3 regions of the Limosilactobacillus panis genome follow, and region 3 is predicted to be linked to each of the others. Evidence: predicted binding sites of a transcription regulator. Region 3 holds the regulator's gene; each other region holds the start of a gene.

Region 1 (7,945 bases), 500 kb from region 3:
AAGGAGGACCGGCGTGTCATCTTCGTAGCCATACTTAGCACGGAGGGCGTGAACCGCTGCTGGCGAGTCCTGGTGCTGGTACACCCGCAGGTTGATTCCCGTCGGAATAATCCGGATGGGTGCTGTGACGTCATACGACCGCAGAGTATCCAGAACCCGTTTACTCGGGGCAATCACCCCGTCGATATTATGCATGTAAAGACGTGCATAGGTTGCCACATTTTTCGGCTTGACAATGTGACCGTTGGCTATGTAATGAAGATAATCTTGGTACATCGTGTGGTAGGTGTGTAGGCAAGGAATGTCCAGCTCATGAGCCACCAACTTACCAATCATCCCCAGCGCAAACTCGGTCTGGTTATGAACAACGTCGAGGTGAAACCGCCGGGCCAAGTGAACCGCCCGGATACCACCCCGGATAGCAATTCGCCGGTCCGTGAAGGAGACAAAGGGGATACTAGCAAAGCGATAGATGCCGTTTTCAACATCGTCCTTCTTTGCCTGGGGATCAGTCGTCGTAAAGATATACACGTGATGCCCCTGAGCAGTCAGCTCATCGCGGAGGGTCTTAATGGAAGTTGCTACTCCACTAACCTGAGGAAAATATGTATCTGTAAAAAGACCAATATTCACGCTAACTGCTCCTATCTTTTCGTTTTCGCATAATGTTAATTATTATACTAAAGAGCCCCCTCTTTAGCAAAAGACACATTTCTCCTATTGTAAGATGATTCCGTGCTATCGACAAGGCCGCGTTTACGAGATTAATTTTTTCTTAAATAGCGGCAAATTAAAAGGCACCGGCCGCTCACTACGACCGGTGCCATCCTATAAAATCCCTACTCTAAGTTATTTTCTTTTAAGAACTTCTTCACCATGGCGGTTACCGCACTAGCGGTCTGGGCATTTAAAGACCGGTGAACGAGCGGTTGGAGCTGACGAGTGTTCATCTGCTTAATCAAGGACCGGATGTGAAGAATCTGACCACTGTTCATCGAGAACTCATCCAGGCCCATCCCCATCAGCAATGGTGTAGCTAAGGGGTTACCGGCCATCTCACCGCACATGCCGACCCACTTACCTTCCGCATGGGCTGCGTCAATCACCCGCTTGACGGTCCGCAGCACAGCCGGGTGGAGTTCCTGGTAGAGGTAGGCGACTCTGGCATTCCCCCGGTCAGCCGCAAAGAGGTACTGAATCAGGTCATTGCTGCCGATGCTAAAGAAATCAACGTCCTGGGCGAAGAGGTCGGCCATCATTGCCACCGACGGAATTTCCAGCATCATCCCCACCTCGATGTTGTCGGCAACCGGCACCCCGGATTTTTCCAAGGATGCCTTCTCCTCATCTAAGATCTGCCGCGCCTGGCGGAATTCCTCAATCGTGGCCACCATTGGGAACATGATGGCTAACCGTCCATAGACCGACGCCCGGAGCATCGCCCGCAATTGGGGACGCAGGATCTCCGGCTTAGCCAAGCCAATCCGAATGGCCCGAAAACCCAGGTAAGGGTTGGCCTCGTGCGGGAGAGGTACCATCTCCAAGCGCTTATCACCGCCCACATCCAAGGTCCGGGTAACCACCCGGTGCTGGTTCATCGCGGCTACGAACTGCTTGTAGGCACTAAACTGCTGGTCCTCACCCGGCAGCTTAGTCTGGTTCATATACAAAAACTCAGTCCGCAAAAGGCCAATTCCCTCGGCCCCATTGTTCTGAGCATCTTGGATGTCCGCAAGCGTACCAACGTTGGCCGCAACCTCAAAGTGACGACCATCCTGGCTGATGGTTTCCTGGTTCCGCAACGCACCCCAGGCCTCTTGCTCTCGGGCAAACCTGCCGGCAAGGAGGCGGTACTTTTCAAGCTCGCCTTCCGACGGATTAACGACCACCTTGCCGTGAATACCGTCAACCACCAGGAGGTCTCCATCCTTAATCGCCGCCGTGGCCTTCTTCGTTCCGACAACCACCGGCAGGGAAAGGGTCTTACTCATGATTGTGAAATGGGAGGTCCGCCCCCCGGTATCCGTGACCAGGCCCGCGACGTAGCGCCGGTCAAACTGGGCCGTATCCGTTGGGGTGATGTTATTAGCCACGATAATTGCCCGGTGGTCGAGTTGCTTGGGATTCGGGAGTTTAACGCCAAGGAGGTGGCTCAACAGGCGCTTGGCTAGGTCACGCATTGCCATCCCCCGCGCCTGAAGGTAGTCATTATCATTTAGGCGTTCAAAGATGGCCATGTAGTGATCCGCCACCTTTTGGACCGCCCACTCCGCCGTAATCTGCTCGCTGACGATGTGTTGTTCAATTGAATCAAATAAAACGGGGTCGTCCAGCATTGCCAGTTGTGTATCAACAACCGTTGCCGCCCGCTGACCAAGGCGCCGGTGGGCCTGGTCACGGATTGCATGCAGTTCTTGGCGGCTTAACGCAAAAGAATCATGAAGCCTGGCGACCTCATGATTCTTATCACTAATATGCTGTTTTTGAACCGGAAGTTCTGACCCCACTAATAGGTAAGCAGGCGCAATCGCAATCCCACTGCTGGCTGCTAACCCATTAAGCAGCAAAGACATTAGTCAGTCAATCCTTCCTTCTTCATGGTTTCAGCAACGGCATCTAAAGCATCCTTTTCATCGTCACCACTAGCCGTGATCGTAACCTTAGCATTTTGACCAACACCAAGAGACATAACACCCATGATGGACTTCAAGTTAACGCTCTTGCCTTCATATGACAATGTTACATCAGAAGCAAACTTTGAAGCAGCTTGAACCAGGATGGTTGCTGGACGTGCATGAATACCAGTTTCAGCAGTAATTGTAAAATCGCGTTTTTCCATTTTTAATCAGTCTCCTTCGAGCAGATTTACTTTTACCAGTGCTTATTTTAGCACTGATACACCTCGATAGATATATTTTAGCAATTGTAAGCGGTAAATACAAGGTGGTCAAAGGGCATCTTACCGTTTAATCATCCGGTAAATTATCTTGCCACCAATGTGGGCCTGCCCCGTAATCTGGGTCCGGTACGGGTAGGCATGATAGATTCGTTGGAACTCCTGAAAGTTATCAGGGCCAATCTCAAACTGGTCAATTTTGCCGGCGCGCAGTTCGTCAAGCTCCTGCTTAAAATCACGTTCTGCCAAGCGTTCCCACCTCCAAATATGATTTCTATTCCTATTATACACACCCGGTCCCTAATTTTAGCAAACAATTACAAAGAGTGCTAAAATGAAACGTGATCAATCCTTACTTTTTCTAAAGGGCAGTCATATTTCTTGCACAGCGATAAAAAGTAAGTATAATGTAATCAATGGTCAAGAAAGGTCAAACATACTTTGACCATATTTTTCAGGGAGGTACTAATAATAGATGCTTTGTCAAAATTGTCATCGGAATCCAGCGACGATCCACTTACAAATGAGTTTTAACGGTCAGCGGATTCAAGTTGACCTCTGCCAAGAATGCTATCAAAAATTACAAAACTTACAAGCAAATATGATGAACGGGGGTAACGGAATGAATAACTTCGGTTTTGGAAACCTCGAAGACTTTATGAACGCAATGAACAACATGCAAGGCCAAGCCGCGAGCGCTAATGGTCAAAATGCCAATACCCAAAACCAACGCCGGGGTGGCGGCCGTAATGGCAAGGGAATCCTCGGCCAATACGGCATTAACATGACCGACCTGGCCCGCCAAGGCAAGATTGACCCAGTGATCGGCCGGGATAAGGAAATCAACCGGGTCATTGAAATTTTGAACCGGCGGACAAAGAACAACCCAGTTCTGATTGGTGAAGCCGGGGTTGGTAAGACGGCTGTTGTTGAAGGGCTCGCCCAATCCATTGTTTCTGGTCAAGTGCCAGAGAAGCTGGCTAACAAGGAAATTATCCGCTTGGATGTTGTATCCCTTGTTCAAGGGACCGGAATCCGGGGCCAATTCGAACAACGGATGCAACAATTAATGAAGGAAGTTCAAAAGAACAAGAACATTATCCTCTTCATCGACGAAATCCACGAAATCATGGGCGCCGGAAATGCTGAGGGTGGCATGGACGCCGGAAACGTCTTGAAACCGGCCCTCGCTCGTGGTGACTTCCAGCTGATTGGGGCCACGACCTTAAACGAATACCGGAAGATTGAAAAGGATGCCGCCCTCGCCCGACGGTTCCAACCAGTCCAAGTTGACGAACCAACTGTTGAAGAAACTATCCAGATCTTGAACGGAATCAAGGGTCGCTACCAGGACTACCACCACGTCAAGTACACTAACGCGGCAATTGTGGCAGCAGCCAAGCTTTCTGACCGCTACATCCAAGACCGCTTCCTGCCGGACAAGGCGATTGACCTGATGGACGAGGCCGGTTCGCGGAAGAACCTGACCTTAAAGACGGCCGATCCTAACATGATTGAAAACGAGATCCATACTGCCGAGGCTCACAAGCAACAGGCGGTTGACAATCAGGACTACGAAAAGGCTGCCTTCTACCGTGACCAGGTTACCCGCCTGGAAAAGGCCAAGAAGGATGCCGAAGAAAATCACACTGAAGAATCAGCAACGGTTACCGATAAGGACATGCAAAAGATTGTTGAAGAAAAGACCAACATCCCCGTTGGTGACCTTCAGCAACAAGAAGAAAACCAGCTCCGCGACTTAGATAAGAAGCTTGAGGCCCACGTTATTGGTCAAAACCAAGCCGTGGACAAGATCGCCCGGGCCATTCGCCGGAACCGGATTGGCCTGAACAAGTCCGGCCGGCCAATTGGTTCCTTCCTATTCGTTGGCCCTACCGGGGTCGGGAAGACCGAAACCGCCAAGCAACTGGCCAAGCAGCTCTTTGGTTCCAAGGATGCCATGATTCGGTTCGACATGTCCGAATACATGGACAAGACTTCCACTTCCAAGCTGATTGGGGCCGCTCCTGGTTACGTTGGTTACGAAGAAGCTGGTCAACTGACCGAACAAGTTCGGCGTCACCCTTACAGCCTGATCCTGTTGGATGAAGTTGAAAAGGCCCACCCGGACGTTATGCACATGTTCCTGCAGATCCTTGATGATGGTCGCCTGACCGATTCGCAAGGACGGACCGTCAGCTTCAAGGACACGATCATCATCATGACCTCGAACGCCGGGACCGGGGATGCCGTTGCTAGTGTTGGTTTTGGTGCCGAGGCATCTGGCTCGACCCACTCAATCATCGACAAGCTGACCAACTACTTCAAGCCCGAATTTCTGAACCGGTTCGACGACATCGTTCAGTTCAACGCCCTGACTAAGGACGACCTGATGAAGATCGTCAACCTGATGATCACCGACGTTAACACAATGTTGGCTGACCGGAAGCTCCACATTGATGTGCCAAAGGACGTCGCTGAAAAGCTGGTCGACCTGGGCTATGATCCAAAGATGGGTGCCCGTCCACTACGCCGGGTAATCCAAGAGCAGATTGAGGACCGGATTGCCGATTACGTTCTCGACCACAACGATGCCCACAAGCTGGCTGCCAAGTTAGACGATGACGGTAACATTACCGTTGTGGCGGCAGATGACACCGCTGCCCCTGCTCCAGAAATAGAAGAAGATAAGTAATAGATATCCGAAAAAGCTGGAGAGAAGAAATTCTCTCCAGCTTTTTTATGTCTCAATATAAAGCCAAACGCCGACGGACCTCCAGGACCGGGTAGGCAATCAGTGGGACCGCAAATGCTGCGAGAACCAGTTCCGCCACCCCATTGGTCGCCATGATTACCTCCAACGTTGGCAGGAGGTGGGCAACGTTAACCCCGTAAGCATGGGCAACTGCTGGCGTCCGGTAAAAAACGGCCACCATCCCCAAGACCAAAACAGTGTTGGTCAGACTCCCCACAATTCCGGCAGCAACCATTGCAACCTTATTTAACTTGGGCCAGTAACTAATGCCCCGGTAAACGGCACCCGCCACCAGGCCAATCATGATCCGCGGCAGAACCGATACCAGGGGGTTCACAAAGACGAGGGGCGCCAGCGGACTAGACGGGGCCACGAAGGCGCGGACCCAGGTAAGGAGCCCCCAGGTACCGCCGATAATGGCTCCATCGACGGGCCCCATAACAATTGCCACGATGATCACGGTCACGTGCATGGTCGTGATACTAAGCGGGCCCAGGGGAATATTACCAAAGAATGGCACAAAGTCTTGGATTAGAATAATTGCAATGAAAATCGCCCGGAGTGTGGTCCGGTGAATCTGCCAGTGTCTCATTTTTCACCCTACCTATCTATTGAATGCCCTAATTTTAACAGTTTGCTAAAGGAATAACCAGATATATACCAAAGGCGCGGCGGGTCCTGCAAAATGCGGTATAATATGATTAATAGATTCTGATAATGGGGTGGAAACATGCTAGGACATTTTAAGACTGGAAACCCAGTTTGGGTTTACTACATTGATATTGATAGTGGAGAAAATATCATGGCCCCCCAACTTTTGCGCGGGATTCAGGGCTGCAAGTACCACATCGATAAGAAAGAGTTCCCCCACTACCGCTTCATAAAGATGGAAGGACAAGCTAACGGAACTTTTGACATGCAGCGCCGTGACGTCAAGCTTTACTACCGGAAACAAAGCTGGCAAAACGTCGAGGACATTAACATCTACCTCCAAATCGACCAAACCACCAAAGTCTATGATACGGTCAACGGGATGCCAATCAACGACCCTGTTCCGGCAGGAATCGTTGTTAAGGCCTTCCACCGGGTTGATGCCGAGAGTGGTGACACCTGGTACGAGTTGGGCGCTGGCCAATGGGTCAAGTACGAGAACATGCGGGTCGTCAACGACCCCTTCACGGATGAGAAAATTCCTTCCCCCATTGCTGATAATCTGACCATCATGCCCCTCAAGGATGTGCAGGGAACCATTGACTACCTCCCTGGCAAAGCAGCCGATGTTTTCGATGCACCATACGGAAAAAAGATTGACACAATTAAAGATGGCAAACGCATCCAGATTACCGGGCAGCTCAACGATAACGGTGAAATCACCTGGTACCAAATTGGTAAGAACAGGTTCATCACCGGCAACTACGTCATTGTGGATGGACAAGACGAATAAAAAAGGACTTTAGCAATTCGGGATTATACGCCGAACGCTAAAGTTCTTTTTTTACTCCTTCTTTTCTTCCGTGACCGGGTGCTCAATTCGGTAGATGTCAAAGAAGTACTCGCAGACGGTCTTCACCACCGCGTAGGCCGGGATACAGAGAATCATCCCCGCCACCCCCGCGATGTGACCAGCCGCCAACAACAACAAGATGATGGTCAACGGGTGAATCTTGAGGGACTTCCCGATAATGTTTGGATAAATTACGTTCCCGTCAATCTGCTGGACGATAATCACGACAATGATCACCAGAATCAACTTCTTAGGGGCCATGGTCAGGGAAACGAACAGGGCCGGAGCAATTCCAATGTAAGGTCCGATGTAGGGAATAATATTGCAGAGGCCGGCAACGATTCCCAGGACCAGAGCTAGGGGCTGTTTGATAATCATGTAACCGATGGAGGTAAAGACGGCCACGAACAAACATTCAATTACCTGACCGGCAATGTAGGAAGACAAGGTGTTGTTCATCTTGCTCAGCAGCTCATCGACTTCCTTAGCATGGTGCGGTGAGAGCCACTTCTGAATGCTCGGGGCCAGCTTGTCACCATCTTTGAGCATGTAGAAAAGCATTACCGGGACCGTAATGGTCACAATCGTGATGTTGGTAACGGCACCAACGATGTCGCCAACCCGACTGCTCAGCCCTTTCAAGATGATCTGGGCGTACTTAGCAAGCTGGTGGTCAAATTGCCGGTAGTAAGATGACAGGTCGACATTCTTCAAAAAGGAGTGCTGGACCGTGTCGTTAAGGAGCTTTTGCACCCCACTCACCGTCTGTGGCAAGTGGGTCACCAGGGTG
Region 2 (7,945 bases), 410 kb from region 3:
CTCCAGTCGCGGGCTGTTGAGAACCAGGCCTTCGTTGTCGCTGTTAACCGGGTTGGGGACGATCCTGATAACCACTTTAACGGTCACTCCCTGGTAATTGACCCCTTGGGAAAAATTATTGTCGATGCTGGTGAGAAGGATGGGGTGACTATGGCTGAAATTGACCTAGACCAACTTCAGAAGGTGCGGGGGCCGATTCCGGTCTTTGTTGACCGTCGTCCGGAACTTTACAAGTAGGAGGGATAACGCATGGAATTTGCACAATCACACCTGTTAGATACATTACCAAAACAGTTTTTCGCTAACCTGGTCGCCAAGGTCAACCAGAAAATCAGCGCGGATGTTGACGTGATTAACTTGGGTCAGGGGAACCCCGATAAGCCGACACCCGATTACATCGTTAAGAGTACCCAAAAGTGGGTTGCCGACCCTAAGACCCATAAGTATTCTTCATTCCAAGGTTTGCCGGCCTTTAAGCAGGCAGCTGCCGATTTTTACGCGGAAAAGTATGGGGCCCACTTTGACCCGGAAAAAGAGGTTGCCATCTTCGGTGGTTCGAAAATTGGTCTGGTGGAACTACCGTGGGCACTGATGAATCCGGGGGATACTTACTTATTACCGGATCCTGGCTATCCGGATTACTTCTCCGGTGCGGCGTTGGGCGGCGTGAAGTTTACCACCGTTCCCCTCTTAGCGGAGAATAACTACCTTCCCGACTTAACGGCGATACCGGAAGCGGTTGCCCGTAAGGCCAAGTTCTTCTACCTTAATTATCCAAACAATCCCACGGGGGCGGTCGCAACTCGCGCGTTTTATGAAGAGTTGGTTGCCTGGGCCAAGAAGTACCATGTGGGTATCATCAGCGACTTTGCCTATGGGGCAATTGGCTTTGACGGTAAGGCCCCGCTTAGCTTCATGCAGATACCAGGGGCTAAGGACGTTGGAATCGAATTTTACACGTTCTCAAAGACCTTTGACATGGCCGGCTGGCGAGTGGCCTTTGCGGTCGGCAATGCTGATATTATTGGGGCCCTCAACTTGATTCAGGACCACCTCTTTGTCAGCCTTTTCCCGGCTTTGCAATACGCAGCCATTGATGCCTTAAAGGATCCGGCACGAGACGAGGCCGTTGCTCAGATTGTTCACCGTTATGAAGAGCGGCGGAATGCCTTCGTGAACGCGGCCAAGAAAATTGGCTGGCAGGCGTTTGTGCCCCAGGGAACCTTCTATGCGTGGATGCCGGTTCCGAAGGGCTATACCAGTGAGCAATTCGCTGACCTTCTGTTGGAAAAGGCCGGGGTAGCTGTAGCACCAGGAAATGGTTTTGGTAAGCACGGTGAGGGCTATGTCCGCATCGGTCTGCTGATGGCACCTGAGCGTTTGGAAGAAGCGGTTGCCCGGATTGGCAAGTTGAATTTATTCTAAAGAAGATAAAAGAGGCAGGCGAGAAAACATTTTTTCTCGCCTGCCTCTTTGCATTAGCGTCATTAGTTTTGTTGGTCAAATTTTTCAAGCTTCTCGGCAGCTTCCGTCCAGGCAAGCTCCACCTTGTCTGATTTATCCTTAAGTTGGTCGAGCTGCTTTTGGAGGTCGGTAAGTTTACCGATGTCGGTCGCAATGTCTGGCTGGGCCATCTTTTCCTCAATTGACTGTTGCTCTTTTTCAAGCTGGCCCATCCGGTCTTCTAGACCGTCAACAGCCCGTTGTAATTTCCGCCGGGCCCGCTGTTGTTCCTTACTTTGCTTGTAGGATTGCTTACCCTTGGAGGCAGTAGCCTTCTTTTTGCTGCCCGGAGTTGTTGTTGTTGTTGGCGTTGGGGCCGCCGCTCCCTGGGCAAGGTAGTCGTCATAGTTGCCGACGTGGTGGGTGACACCGTCCTTTTGCATGTCAAGGATATCGGTGGCTACCTGGTTGATGAAGTATCGGTCGTGGGAAACAAAGAGAACTGTGCCGGTGAATTCGTTGATAGCACTTTCGAGGACTTCCCGGCTGTCGATATCCAGGTGGTTGGTCGGTTCATCGAGGATCAAGAAGTTGATTGGCTTGAAAGAAAGCTTTGTCAGTTCTAGCCGGGCCTTTTCACCCCCGGAGAGATCGTGGACAACCTTGTAAACATCGTCTCCCACAAAGAGAAAGCTGCCTAGTAAGGATCGAATATCCTTTTCGGGGACTTCCGGATGGTCGTCCCACACTTCATTGAGGACCGTCTTGTCCGCGTGCAGTTGCTGCTGTTCCTGGTCATAGTAACCAATATCAAGATTGGCACCCAATTTGATGGTTCCACTGATGGCGGGGATGCGGTGCAGGATAGTCTTTAAAAGGGTGGACTTACCAATCCCATTGGGGCCGATAATCCCAATTCGCTGGGGCTTGCGAACGGTGAAGGAGAGGGGACCGGCCAGAACCTGGTTTTCATAGCCAATCTTCAAGTGGTCAACGTCTAACACCTCGTTACCGCTGGCTTTGTCACTATGAAAGTGGAAGTGAATAGACTTATCATCAGTGGTTGGCCGCTCAAGCCGGTTCATCTTTTCAAGCTGTTTCCGCCGCGCCTGGGCTTGTTTAGTGGTTGAAGCACGGACGATGTTGCGGTTAACAAAGTCCTCTAGTTTGGCAATCTTTTTTTGCTGCTGGTCGTAGTGCTTCCATTCTGCCTTCAGTCGTTCCTGCTTGTGTTGGACAAACTGGGTATAGTTACCGGTGTAATGAACTAGTGTGCGGTTATCCAGGTCGTATACATCCTTAACCACGTGGTCTAAGAAGTAACGGTCGTGGGATACCACTAGCAGGGCCCCCTGGTAACTCTTTAGGTAATCTTCTAACCAGGCCAAGACGTTCATGTCCAGGTGGTTGGTCGGTTCGTCAAGAATTAGCAAATTGGGGGCCTGGAGGAGGATCTTGGCCAGTGCTAGCTTTGTTTTCTGACCACCGGAAAGGGCGTTGACGGGCGTATTGTAATACTCCTCGCCAAAGCCAAAGCCCGTCAGGATTCCCCGCATCCGGGACTCATATTCAAAGCCGCTTTCCTTCTTATAGTTGGTTTGCAGGCGGTCATAAGTAGTCATAACTTGTTGGTATTGAGAACTAGTGGTGTCGAGACTCGCCAGCTGTTCTTCTAACTGACGAATTTTCTTTTCCTGCTCATGAAGAGGGGCAAAGACGGTATCCAGTTCTGCCCAAATTGCGTTTTGGCTATCAAGTCCTTGGTCCTGGGCTAGGTAACCAATGCTTAAATTTTTGACCTTACTGATGGTCCCCTCGTCGGGAGTGGTAATTCCAGCGATCATTTTTAAGAGGGTTGTTTTTCCTGCACCATTGCGACCTACCAAGGCGGTTCGCCCGTGGTCTTGGACCTGCAGGTTAATATTATGGAACAATACATCCGCGCCAAAACGACGCATGACGTCATTTGCTTGCAAAAGAATCATTTTGAAACCTCGCTAAATCATATGATAACAGTGTTTATTTTAGCAGATTTCATTTCAATTTATTTAAAAAGGTGAAATTGTTTTGTATACCGCTTCACAAAATTAATGAAAATTGCTAGAATAATTAGGAAACGAATTTCACAAGTGTACCCAACCAGTTAAAAATCCTAAGAATCCGGTAATTGACCGGGAGAATAACCATGGTTGGAGTAAAGAAACAGGGGGACAAAGATGGCTACCAAAAAGATACCACGCGCAACAGCACGACGCTTACCAATTTATTATCGTTATTTGACGATATTACTAAACGCAAAGAAGGAACGGGTTTCCTCGACTGAATTATCGGAGGCTGTTCAGGTTGATTCCGCAACCATTCGGCGGGACTTCTCTTACTTTGGTGAACTCGGAAAGCGGGGTTACGGCTATGACGTTGCCAGTCTTTTGAAGTTCTTTAAGGTAATCTTGCACCAGGATTCCCTGGTAAGTGTTGCTCTGGTTGGAGTCGGCAGTTTAGGGAGTGCTTTGTTGAACTTCAACTTCCACCAAGATACTAACCTGCGAATCAGTGCTGCCTTTGACAACAAACCAGAGCTGGCAAACAAGATTAAGAGCGGGATTCCCGTTTACCCGGCTAGCGATATTAAAAAGCAGTTACAAGAACAGCAGATTGATATCGTTATCTTAACTGTACCAGGAGACAAGGCCCAGGACGTTACTGACCAGCTTGTCGATGCGGGGGTAAAAGGAATCTTGAACTTCTCACCTGTTCGCCTGTCCGTTCCAAAAGGTGTTCAGGTCCAAAATATTGATTTGACAAATGAATTACAAACCTTAATCTACTTCATTAAGAACTACTCTAATGACAACGACTAGGAAAATGGTGAGCTTGTATTGCCTTTTCTAGTTTGGAAGAGGGAGTGAAACAGAACTAGCTTGCTAGTTCGCTTTTCGACGCGAAACAAGTCTTTATAAAGCACAAAGAGGACTCTAGTGTTCGGATTTTCCGAACACTAGAGTCCCTTTGTGTACTGCGTTGTAGCATTTTTAACTATATAGGAGACTTATGTCACAACCCCTTTTTGTTTATGTGTGAATGTTGGCATAAATTTAAAAGTCAAAATTAGTCAAACTTTATTATTGCTTTTTAAAAGAAAGATGGTATAGTAGAAATTGCGGTTAGCACTTAACAAGTGAGAGTGCTAAAAGCAAATAATAAATTAACAAGATGGAGGGATTAACGTGTTAAAACCATTAGGAGATCGCGTTGTTCTTAAAGCTGAAACTGAAGAAGAAAAGACAGTTGGCGGAATTGTCCTTGCTTCCAACGTAAAGGAAAAGCCAACTACTGGTAAGGTTATTGCCATTGGTGAGGGTCGGACCCTCGACAATGGACAAAAGCTTGCTCCAGCTGTTAAGGAAGGCGACCGGGTATTGTTTGACAAGTATGCCGGCAATGAAGTTGAATACGACGGTGAAAAATACCTGGTTGTTCACGAAAAGGACTTAGTCGCAGTTCTCGACTAGTTGTTGAATCATAATATAATCGCTTAAATAAAATCTATTCTATTTTTGAGGTGACAATTAATGGCAAAAGATATTAAATTTGCTGAAGACGCACGGAGTGCAATGCTTGCCGGTGTTGATAAGTTAGCTGACACTGTTAAGACCACCATGGGTCCGAAGGGTCGGAACGTTGTTTTAGGTCAAAAGTATGGTAATCCAAACATCACTAATGATGGTGTTACGATTGCTAAGGACATTGAATTAGAAGATCCATTCGAAAACATGGGTGCTAAGCTGGTTGCCGAAGTTGCTTCCAAGACCAACGACATTGCTGGTGACGGTACTACTACTGCTACCGTTTTAACCCAAGCAATTGTCAATGCCGGAATGAAGAACGTTACTTCTGGTGCTAACCCAGTTGGTATTCGTCGCGGGATTGAAAAGGCTACTGCAGTTGCAGTTGATGCATTAAAGAAGATGTCACACGACGTTAAGACCAAGAGTGACATTGAACAAATCGCTTCTATTTCAGCTGCTAACCCTGAAGTTGGTAAGTTAATTGCTGACGCCATGGAAAAGGTTGGCCACGATGGTGTTATCACCATTGAAGATTCTCGTGGTGTTGACACGAGTGTTAACGTGGTTGAAGGGATGAGCTTTGACCGTGGTTACATGTCTCAATACATGGTAACTGACAATGATAAGATGGAAGCTGACTTGGATAACCCATACATCCTGATTACTGACAAGAAGATCAGCAATATTCAAGACATCTTGCCATTACTGCAAAACGTTGTTCAGCAAGGCCGGGCTCTGTTGATCATTGCCGATGACATTACCGGTGAAGCTCTGCCAACCCTTGTTTTGAACAAGATTCGTGGTACCTTCAACGTATGTGCCGTTAAGGCTCCTGGCTTTGGTGACCGGCGGAAGGCCCAATTGCAAGATATCGCTGTATTGACCGGTGGTACGGTCATTTCTGATGACCTGGGCATGAACCTGAAGGACGTTACGATTGATCAATTAGGTCAAGCTAACAAGGTTACGGTTACTAAGGACGCCACTACCATTGTTGATGGCTCCGGCGCTAAGGAAGCCATTGCCGAACGGGTTGACCAAATCAAGCAAGCCATTGCCAAGACCACTTCTGACTTTGACAAGGACAAGCTCCAAGAACGGTTGGCAAAGCTTTCTGGTGGTGTTGCCGTTGTTAAGGTTGGTGCCGCAACCGAAACTGAATTGAAGGAAAAGAAGTACCGTGTCGAAGATGCCTTGAACGCAACGCGGGCTGCTGTCGAAGAAGGATTCGTTCCTGGTGGTGGAACGGCCTTAGTAAACATCATTCCTGCTCTGGAAAAGATTGACGCAACTGGTGATGAGTTAACTGGTGTTAAGATCGTAACTTCCGCTCTGGAAGCACCTGTTCGTCAAATTGCTGAAAATGCCGGGGTTGAAGGTTCTGTTATTGTAAATGAACTCAAGGACCAAGACGACGGTATTGGTTACAACGCTGCTGATGGCAAGTTCGAAGATATGGTTAAGGCCGGAATCGTTGACCCAACAATGGTTACCCGTTCTGCCTTACAAAACGCTGCTTCTGTATCCGCATTATTGCTGACTACGGAAGCCGTTGTTGCTGACAAGCCAGAAGCTAACGACAAGCCACAAGCACCTGCACAACCAGGTCCGGCTATGATGTAATTACAAACTCAACTATAAAGAAGGGGGACTATTCAGTCCTCTTTTTTTATTTCCCGGGAAATTTTCTCAAAAAGTAAAATAATCGTCGCAATGGTAATTGCAAAGTAGGATAATTAGTTGTAACATTGTTCAGTCATAAGGAATAATATCAAAGTAAAAATATATGTGTAGGGAGGATAGCTATGTGGCGTTATCTTAAACGTGTATTAATTGGGAAACCATTAAAAACCCTTGATGAGGGGCAGACGCACCTTACGAAGTTTAAAGCTTTGGCAATACTTTCGTCAGATGCTATTTCGTCAGTTGCCTATGGTCCTGAACAAATTACAACGGTCTTGGTTGCACTGTCTGCAGCGGCACTATGGTACTCAATTCCAATTGCCGCGATTGTGCTGATCTTGCTATTGGCCATTACCTTGTCATACCAGCAAATCATCCATGCATACCCAAGCGGTGGTGGGGCCTACGTGGTTGCCACCGAGAACTGGGGAAGCAATGGGGGCCTATTTGCCGGGGGCTCATTGTTGGTTGACTACATGTTGACCGTCGCGGTATCGACGACTTCTGGGGTTGAAGCGATTACCTCGGCCGTCCCCGCCTTATACCGGTTTTTGATTCCAATTGCAATTATCATTGTCTTACTGATTATGTTTATGAACCTGCGGGGGATGAGTGAAAGTGCTAATTTCCTGACGGTGCCCGTCTATTTCTTTGTAATCATGATCTTTATTATGATTGCGGTCGGTATTTACAACATTATGACTGGCCATATCCATTACCAGGCACCAGCGGACTATGGAACCCCGGTTGCCGGGATGTCCTACGTCCTCTTTATTCGGGCGTTCTCGGCTGGTTCCTCCTCACTGACGGGGGTGGAAGCAGTAAGCAATGCCGTGCCGAACTTTAATAAACCAAAGGAGAAGAACGCAGCAACGACTCTGGCAATTATGAGTGCCATCCTGGCAACCTTCTTTATTGCCATTATCTTCTTCAGCTTCTTCATTGGGATTGTACCGAATGGCCGAACAACCGTCCTTTCTCAGATTGCTTTGACAATCTTTGGGGGACACGGCCTTGGCTTTTACCTGTTACAACTATCAACGGCAATGATCTTAGCAGTCGCCGCTAATACGGGTTTCTCGGCCTTCCCAATTTTGGCCTTCAATATGGCTAAGGATAAGTACATGCCCCACGCATTCATGGACCGGGGAGACCGGCTCGGTTATTCTAACGGAATTATTTCTCTGGCAATCGGGGCAATTATTTTAATCATGATTTTCCATGGGCAAACGAATAACCTGATTCCACTATAT
Region 3 (7,945 bases):
TTAACTTCTTTGCCGTTGTTCAGGATGATCACATATGGGTGCTTGTCACTGAGGGCGGCGTCACTAGCCATCCACCCAGCAATCTGCAGTCCCTGCTTAGACATTTTAACGTTGTCCAACCAAGAAGCCCGTTGGTTAAGAACGACTGGTGCAGACCAAAAGTCATTGTACTGTCCCTGGTCACCATTTTCTTGATCACTCGTGGAGTAACGACTGACTACTACATAACTATGCCCCGGAATTAGTTGAGTCTTATCCAGGTCAAAGCTTCCGCTAAAGCCGCTCTGAACAGCGCCAGTCACGTTTGGCAGCGTCCGGGCAACGTCAAGACGCTTAACCGTGGTTGTATTTACCACCGCCACTTGCCGGCGAGCGGTCAGGTCATAGAGAATTGCGTAATGGTTGTTCTCAAACCCACTCAAGTTATCAACGTGCCAACCGCTGAAGGTTAAATGCTGACCATCACTCAGGTTAAAGCTATCCAAATAACCCTGGCTAAACTGATGGCCACTGGTGATCGGACTAAACCAGTAATCAACGTAATCACTATTACCGTCACTTGCACCGGCGTACCGACTAATGACCTGTAGTTGGTGACTGAGGTTCAACTTAGTCAGTGGAATCTTAACGGTAAATCCGGATTTAACAGCACCCGCAATTCCCGGAAATACTTTAGCAACGTCGGGACGCTTAACTGGCGTAACAAGTTGTCTAGCCACTTCTTGATTACTAGTCCGGTCGAGCACAATAATAAAGTGGTGGGCCTTGCCGGCGGCCAAGTTCGTTGCGTGCCAACCGCTAATAACCACTTGACTCTTAACTACCGTCGCCTTATCAAGGTTAGCACGGTTGTTACGATCAATCGTAATCGGGGCAAACCAATAGTCGACCGCGTTACCATTTCCCCGAGCATCATTTGTGTAGCGACTAACAATCTGCACCTGGTTTAACTCTGCCAGGCCCTTACTAAGGTCAAAGCTCGTATTAAAGCCCGATTGGCCCGCACCATATACATTATGAACCCGTTGGACATCTGCGCGGGGTACAGCCTGGTCAGTCACGTTTTGTCGGCCAATCTCCTGGTTAGTTGCCTTATTGACGGCAATAATGTAGTGGTAAGGGCGGTCCTTAGCAGCGTTGGTAGCGTGCCAGCCACTCACGGTCAACTGTCCTTGCTCATTAATCTGGGCACGGTCAAGGTTAGCGTAGTTACCCTGGTCAGCATGGTCGTAGTTTGTATTCTGTACCGGTGCTGACTGATCTTCAACAGGCGCTGTTTGATTTGGTTGAGTTTGTTAGCCAGTCGCCACTACTGGTGCTGGCCTAGTATCGGCGGCAAAACTATTAGTTTGACTTAGCCAAAGAACAAAGCCGCAGCTGGTCATTGCCAGACAGCCAGCAGCAATCTTCTTTGCACGATTGAAATCGATTAACATTGTCTAATCCCCCAATAATAACATATTCTTTATTATTATACTCCTTTATGAAAGCGGTAACTAAAAAAAGCCAGGAAACCGGACACCTTGTCCCATTTTCTGGCTTAATTATTATTATATTAACGATCCTCAAAGGCGTCCTTAAGCTTATCTAAGACGGATTTTTTGACGCCCTTGACATCCTCACCACTGGCCGCAGCGAAGGCCATCATCGCCTCCCGTTGCCGTTTATTGAGGTTCTTCGGTGTTTTGACGTGGACAGTAACCTGCTCATCACCAGTCCCCTTACCATTCAAGTAAGGAACACCCTTCCCCCGTAAGCGGAAGTTGGTCTCGGATTGCGTTCCAGCAGGAACCTTTAGGTCAACGTCACCATGAACGGTCTTAACCTTGATTTCGTCCCCCAGTGCAGCTTGGGCAAACGAAATATCCCGGTCAACGTAAATAGTAGTGCCATCACGCCGGAAGTCTCGACTCGGGGTAACTCTGAAGACAATGTATAGGTCACCAGCCGGTCCACCGTTTTCACCAGCATCACCCTGGCCTTCAAGGCGCATCTGCTGGCCATCATCAACCCCAGCGGGAACTTTAACTTCCAGCTCGTGCTTTGCATGAACATGCCCACTACCGTGGCAGGTCTGGCACTGATCAGCAGCTTTAATTACCTTACCAGTCCCGTGACACTCTGGACAAGTGGTTTGGGTCTGCATACTCCCCAGAGGTGTCCGCCGTACAGTGACGATTACACCGCTTCCGCCACACCGTTTACAAGTCGTCGCGGACTTACCTGGTTTGGCACCGGTCCCGTGACAGGTTTTACATTGCTCATCACGATCGTACTTAATGGTCGTCGTTTTCCCAAAAATGGCATCCATAAACTTCAGCGTCATGGCATACTGGAGGTCCCGACCCTGACGCGGGGCAGTCGGGTTAGGCCGCCGACTGCCGCCACCACCAAAGAATTGGCTGAAGATATCATCAAAGCCACTGGCGCCGCCAAAGCCCTGACTACTAAAGCCGCCATTGCCAAAGCCACCAAAACCTTGGCCCGCTCCGGCCTGTGGACCAGCAGAACCAAACTGATCATACTGGGCCCGCTTTTGCGAATCACTTAAGACATCGTAAGCTTCATTAATCTTCTTAAATTTTTCTTCCGCACCAGGTGCATGGTTTACATCCGGGTGGTACTTAGCAGCGAGTCGCCGGTAAGCGTGTTTAATATCTGCTTCCGAGGCATCTTTTGAGACACCTAAAACATCGTAATAGTTTTCTTCTGCCATTTATATCCCTCACAACTTAATTGCTTGTATAGTTATACCACAGATCGGAAACGAAAGTAAAAGCCAAAGTCCTAAACTGTGGCCTTTGGCTTTTACAATGCATCTAGCAATTAGAAATTACTTCTTGTCGTCTGGGGTAACATCCTTGAAGTCACCATCAACGGTGTTGCCATTATCATTGCCCTTTTGGTTACCGTTATTGCCGGCATTGCCAGTAGGGTTTGCACCGCCCTGGGCATTCCCTTGAGCTCCTTGGGCCTGCTTGTAAAGCTTGACACTCAAGTCTTGGATAACCTTGTTGAGAGCGTCCTTCTTGGCCTTCATGTCATCAAGGTTACCGCTTTTCTTGGCCTTCTTCAGGTCGTCACGAGCACTTTCGGCCTTCTTGATGTCTTCGTCAGGAACCTTGCCCTTAACTTCCTTTAAGGTCTTGTCAACTTGGAAGAGTTCTTGGTCGACCTCATTCTTCAAGTCAACTTCTTCCTTCTTCTTCTTGTCGGCTTCAGCGTGTTCTTCGGCATCCTTCTTCATCCGTTCGATTTCTTCGTCGGACAGACCAGAGTTGGACTTGATAACAATCTTTTGTTCCTTACCAGTTCCCATGTCCTTGGCAGAAACGTTAACAATCCCGTTCTTATCAATGTCGAAGGTAACCTTAATTTGAGGAACACCACGAGGAGCAGCTGGAATGTCTGTCAGCTGGAAGTTCCCTAAGGTCTTGTTGTCGGCTGCCATTGGCCGTTCACCCTGAAGAACGTGAATATCAACGGCAGATTGATTATCAGCGGCCGTTGAGAAAATCTGACTCTTGGATGTTGGAATGGTCGTGTTCCGGTCAATCAACTTGGTGAAGACCCCACCCATGGTTTCAATACCAAGAGAAAGTGGTGTAACATCAAGTAGAACAACATCCTTAACATCACCGGTCAGAACCCCACCTTGGATAGCTGCACCAAGGGCAACGGCTTCATCAGGGTTGATGGAGTGGTTTGGTTCCTTACCAGTCAATTCCTTAACCATTTCTTGAACAGCTGGAATCCGGGTTGAACCACCGTTTAGGATAACCTCATCAATGTCATCAAATGAAAGGTCCGCATCCTTCAAAGCGTTCAATACTGGTTGCTTCGTCCGTTCAACCAGGTCATTAGTCAACTGGTTGAATTGGGCCCGGGTCAAACTCTTCTCCAAGTGCAGTGGACCATTTTCACCGGATGAAATGAATGGCAGGCTGATTTGAGCTTCTTGAACACCGGAAAGGTCCTTCTTCGCCTTTTCAGCGGCATCCTTCAACCGTTGCAAAGCCATCTTATCTTTAGAAAGATCAATCCCATGTTCCTGCTTAAAGCCGTCAATTAACCAGTCCATAATCTTTTGGTCGAAGTCATCCCCACCAAGGTGCGTGTCACCGTTAGTAGAAAGAACTTGGAAGACCCCGTCACCTAATTCCAAAATGGAGACATCAAACGTCCCACCACCAAGGTCGTAAACCAGAATCTTTTCATCCTTGTCCTTCTTGTCCAGACCGTAAGCCAGAGAAGAAGCAGTTGGTTCGTTGATAATCCGCTTAACGTCCAAGCCAGCGATCTTTCCGGCATCCTTAGTGGCTTGCCGTTGGGCATCGTTGAAGTAGGCAGGTACTGTAATAACAGCCTTGTTAACGGTGTCGCCAATGTAATCTTCCGCATACTTCTTGATGTATTGAAGAATCATTGCGGAGATTTCTTGTGGCGTGTACTTCTTGCCATCTACTTCAACTGTGTAGCCGGCTTCACCCATATGACTCTTGATAGAAGAAATCGTGTTCGGGTTAGTAATTGCTTGTCGCTTGGCAACTTCACCAACTTGGGTTTCACCATTCTTAAATGAAACAACGGATGGCGTTGTCCGACTTCCTTCTGGGTTAGTAATAATCTTGGGCTCGTTACCTTCCATAACGGCAACGGCGGAGTTAGTAGTACCTAAATCAATACCAATAATCTTGTTACTTGCCATTGTTTATCCCCTCTCTTATATTTTTATTGTGCCACAACAACCATTGCAGGACGCAGAACCCGGTCCTTCAGCTGGTAACCAGCTTGCAAGACTTTGACAACCGTTTCCGGTTTTTGATCACCCTTTACTGGGACGGTTTGAACCGCTTGGTGCAAGGTCGGATCAAAAATCTTTCCTTCTGCGGGGATCTCAGTGACCCCATGGTCCTTTAAGGCTGCCGTTAAGTGGTCGTGGACCATTTGAATACCCTTTTTTAGTTGTTGGCCATTTTCATCTTTAACTTCAATCGTGAGTGCCCGCTTAAGGTTATCAAGAACGGGAAGAACACTCTTTGCCAGGTCCTGACCATCATACTTCAAGATCTGGGCGCGTTCCTTATTAAAGCGGGTCGTCATATTTTGAATTTCCGCTTCGGCACGTAGATACTTGTCATCTTTATCCGCAAGTTGTTTTTTCAAGTCATCCACTTGCTTTTGCAACTTTTCACAGCGGTGGTGGCACTGACCCTTGTGGCCACCATGGTGTTCAGCTTTATTATCAGTCTGAGCAGCTTTGCCATCAGCTTTTGGCTGCTCTTCCTGCTTTTGCTTTTCTTCTTTTGCCAAATGACTCGCCTCCTATGAATCGTAATAGTGTCGGTAAAAGTCAAGTAGTCGCTTGGCTAACTCCTGACGAAAGGCATTTACAATTCCAATCGTCCGTGAGTAAGGCATCCTCGTGGGCCCTAAAACAGCAATGATTCCCTTACCATACTGGTCGACATCATAGCTTGCCGTAATTAGACTATAATCCTTTAACACCTGGTCCTTAGCAATTTCCGAGCCAATCCTGACGTTGACATCCTTATCATCAGATCCCGTGTCAAGAAGGTGCGACAACTCATCATTTTGATCAATTAGGCTATATAACACCTGCAGGGCTTGCGGATCTTGGTTATTAGAAAATCCCAAGATGTTAAGCCGCCCGCCGACAAAGAAGCGTTCCCGAGCGGCCCGGGAAACAACGTTGTCAAACAAGTCCAAGAAGCCGTCAGAACCATGCATATATTGCATGATCCGCTTTGGGATGTCATCATTCAGCCGTTTAACTACTTCAGTCAGCGGTCGCCCGACCAACTGATCATTAATCATCCTGATTACCGCTTGGAGTGCATCGGTATCAAAATTACGTGGCAGGGTAAACGACTGACTCTCGACGTCCCCACTGTCGGTAACCAAAATGGCAATCACCTTATGGTTACCCAACGGGACCACCCGAAAACCACTTAACCGGACATCGGGCTTTAGGGTAAATGCTGTGTAAGAAGTCAGGTCTGACAAGATATCTGCTGAATGCGAAACAATCTCATCAATCTTTTGAAAACTCGTCCCTAAAGAATTCTGGATAACAACCAGGTCATTATCCGTGAGCGCATTTGCATCCAGCAGATGATCGACGTAGTATCGGTAGCCACGCTTTGAAGGCACCCTCCCCGAGGACGAATACTCTTTTTTGATTAGCTGGTGATCTTCTAATACCGCCATCTCATTCCGGATTGTTGCTGAACTAACCTTAAATGGTAACTTTTCAGCGAGGTGCTTTGATCCTACCGGTTGACCGGTTGAGGTGTATTGACGTACAATCGCTTGCAGGATTGCCTTTTGTCGTTGTGTTAGCATTTTGATCACATCCCTTTTTTAGCACTCTTTAGGGCTAAGTGCTAAACACACTTAATAATATACCAATCACCTGTTTAAAAGTCAAGGAATGTCAAATTAAATCTAAGGAGATTTTACAATTGAGTACAGACAACCACCGTTACGTTCAACCTCATAATGCTCAAGAGGCCATGGAGCTCATCCAACGGCTCTTCAACAAGTACCGAAGTGCCCCATTAACCAACGAGCTGCTTGCCTACCATAATAACCTCATCTATCGTCTCCAATCCGATATCAAGGACGCTGCAAAAAAGGAGGGCAGTCCAAAGCGGGTTAAGGAGATCGACCAGATGACTAACATCATGCGCTCATGGACTAACCTCCGCTTAACCGGCCACCCATTTCACGGTAAAATGCACCACTTCCGATTGGTTACCACGGATGGGCCGAAGTTTAAACGGCAGGTCCACAAGATTCACCAGGGCAACAACCACCGGGCTAGTCGTCACTAGGGATTTTTTTGGGGGTGGAGAAACGAAAGGGCCCCAGTTAATATTACAGCACAGTACCCAAAGAGGACTTTAGCATTCGGGAAATCCGAATACTAAAGTCCTCTTTGTCCTTTCTAAAGGCTCACTCTTTTAATGAATTATCTGGCTTGTAATTGCTGGTGGTGCCTGCACGACCTGACGTGCCACTTGTTCATCATGCTTTATTTGTGCCACTAAACTAGTAGCATCCGCAAATTTTTGCTCACCACGAAGGTATTGGTACCAGCGAACCGTTACCTCTTCGCCGTAAACCATTTGGTCAAAGTCAAATAGGTAAATCTCAACGGTCAGCTGGTTGTGGTCACCAAAGGTAATATTATGGCCAACACTGGCCATCCCCCCGTACCAGTTTTCACCAATTTTAACATTAACCGCGTACACACCAATTCCTGGTATCCTCTCCCGTGATGGTGTCTCCACATTGATTGTGGGGAAGCCCAGGGTCCGGCCTCGAGCAAGGCCATGGACGACCAACCCCGTGGTCTGGTAATAGTAGCCTAATTCTTGGTTAGCAGTCTGAACGTCCCCGCGGTCAATTGCCTTCCGGATTGCCCGGGAACCAACCTTCTTGGTCGTGCCCGGATCAGTAAATTTAGGAACTGTTACCACAGTGAACCGGCCTCGCGCATAGGCAGGCAGGTTCGTCATAGTAGCAATTTTAGCCGGACCATAGGTGTGGTCAAAACCCGCCACCACGACTTGGCTATGAAAAGCGACGAGATAGTGGTCGACAAATTCTTGGGGAGTCTGGTTGGCAAAACTCGAGGTAAAACTAACTAGGTACACCAAGTCAACGCTGAGCTGTTTTAAAAGGGCTAACTTCCGGTCAGTAGTGGAAAGGTATTTAAAGCCGCCGGGATATTGCCGGTAAACAACTCCTGGTGCGTGACCATAGGTTAGGACTGCCAAGGGTAACTTCCGCTGGTCAGCAATTTGCCGTGCCCGCCGGATGACCGCTTGATGGCCACGGTGGACCCCATCGAAGAACCCCATCGCCAGCACTACCGGGCCGTCAGGAATTAATTGCTTGTTGATTGGGTGGTGTATTT

The links. Region 3 encodes HrcA, which represses chaperone genes, less so after heat shock. Its sites were predicted from a motif close to TTAGCACTCNNNNNNNNNGAGTGCTAA; they were not measured.
Region 1: KZE55_RS07220 (ATP-dependent Clp protease ATP-binding subunit) is a predicted target of HrcA. The motif match lies at 3,203-3,229, and genes of this name have one in related genera.
Region 2: groES (co-chaperone GroES) is a predicted target of HrcA. The motif match lies at 4,605-4,631, and genes of this name have one in related genera.

What each region holds. Positions count from the first base shown of each region.
Region 1 is NZ_CP081855.1:1,479,482-1,487,426, forward strand. It holds gene KZE55_RS07200 (glycosyltransferase family 4 protein) at 1-633, opposite strand, end outside; gene ptsP (phosphoenolpyruvate--protein phosphotransferase) at 840-2,573, opposite strand; gene KZE55_RS07210 (phosphocarrier protein HPr) at 2,573-2,839, opposite strand; gene KZE55_RS07215 (hypothetical protein) at 2,960-3,145, opposite strand; gene KZE55_RS07220 (ATP-dependent Clp protease ATP-binding subunit) at 3,372-5,591, shown strand; gene KZE55_RS07225 (ECF transporter S component) at 5,644-6,243, opposite strand; gene KZE55_RS07230 (MucBP domain-containing protein) at 6,382-7,095, shown strand; gene KZE55_RS07235 (AI-2E family transporter) at 7,147-7,945, opposite strand, start outside.
Region 2 is NZ_CP081855.1:577,138-585,082, forward strand. It holds gene KZE55_RS02650 (carbon-nitrogen family hydrolase) at 1-237, shown strand, start outside; gene KZE55_RS02655 (pyridoxal phosphate-dependent aminotransferase) at 250-1,425, shown strand; gene KZE55_RS02660 (ABC-F family ATP-binding cassette domain-containing protein) at 1,488-3,428, opposite strand; gene KZE55_RS02665 (redox-sensing transcriptional repressor Rex) at 3,660-4,301, shown strand; gene groES (co-chaperone GroES) at 4,668-4,952, shown strand; gene groL (chaperonin GroEL) at 5,013-6,632, shown strand; gene KZE55_RS02680 (APC family permease) at 6,815-7,945, shown strand, end outside.
Region 3 is NZ_CP081855.1:983,120-991,064, reverse strand. It holds gene KZE55_RS04820 (L,D-transpeptidase) at 1-1,160, opposite strand, end outside; gene KZE55_RS04815 (hypothetical protein) at 1,296-1,436, opposite strand; gene dnaJ (molecular chaperone DnaJ) at 1,556-2,716, opposite strand; gene dnaK (molecular chaperone DnaK) at 2,834-4,708, opposite strand; gene grpE (nucleotide exchange factor GrpE) at 4,732-5,313, opposite strand; gene hrcA (heat-inducible transcriptional repressor HrcA) at 5,326-6,366, opposite strand; gene KZE55_RS04790 (hypothetical protein) at 6,537-6,857, shown strand; gene ribF (riboflavin biosynthesis protein RibF) at 6,987-7,945, opposite strand, start outside.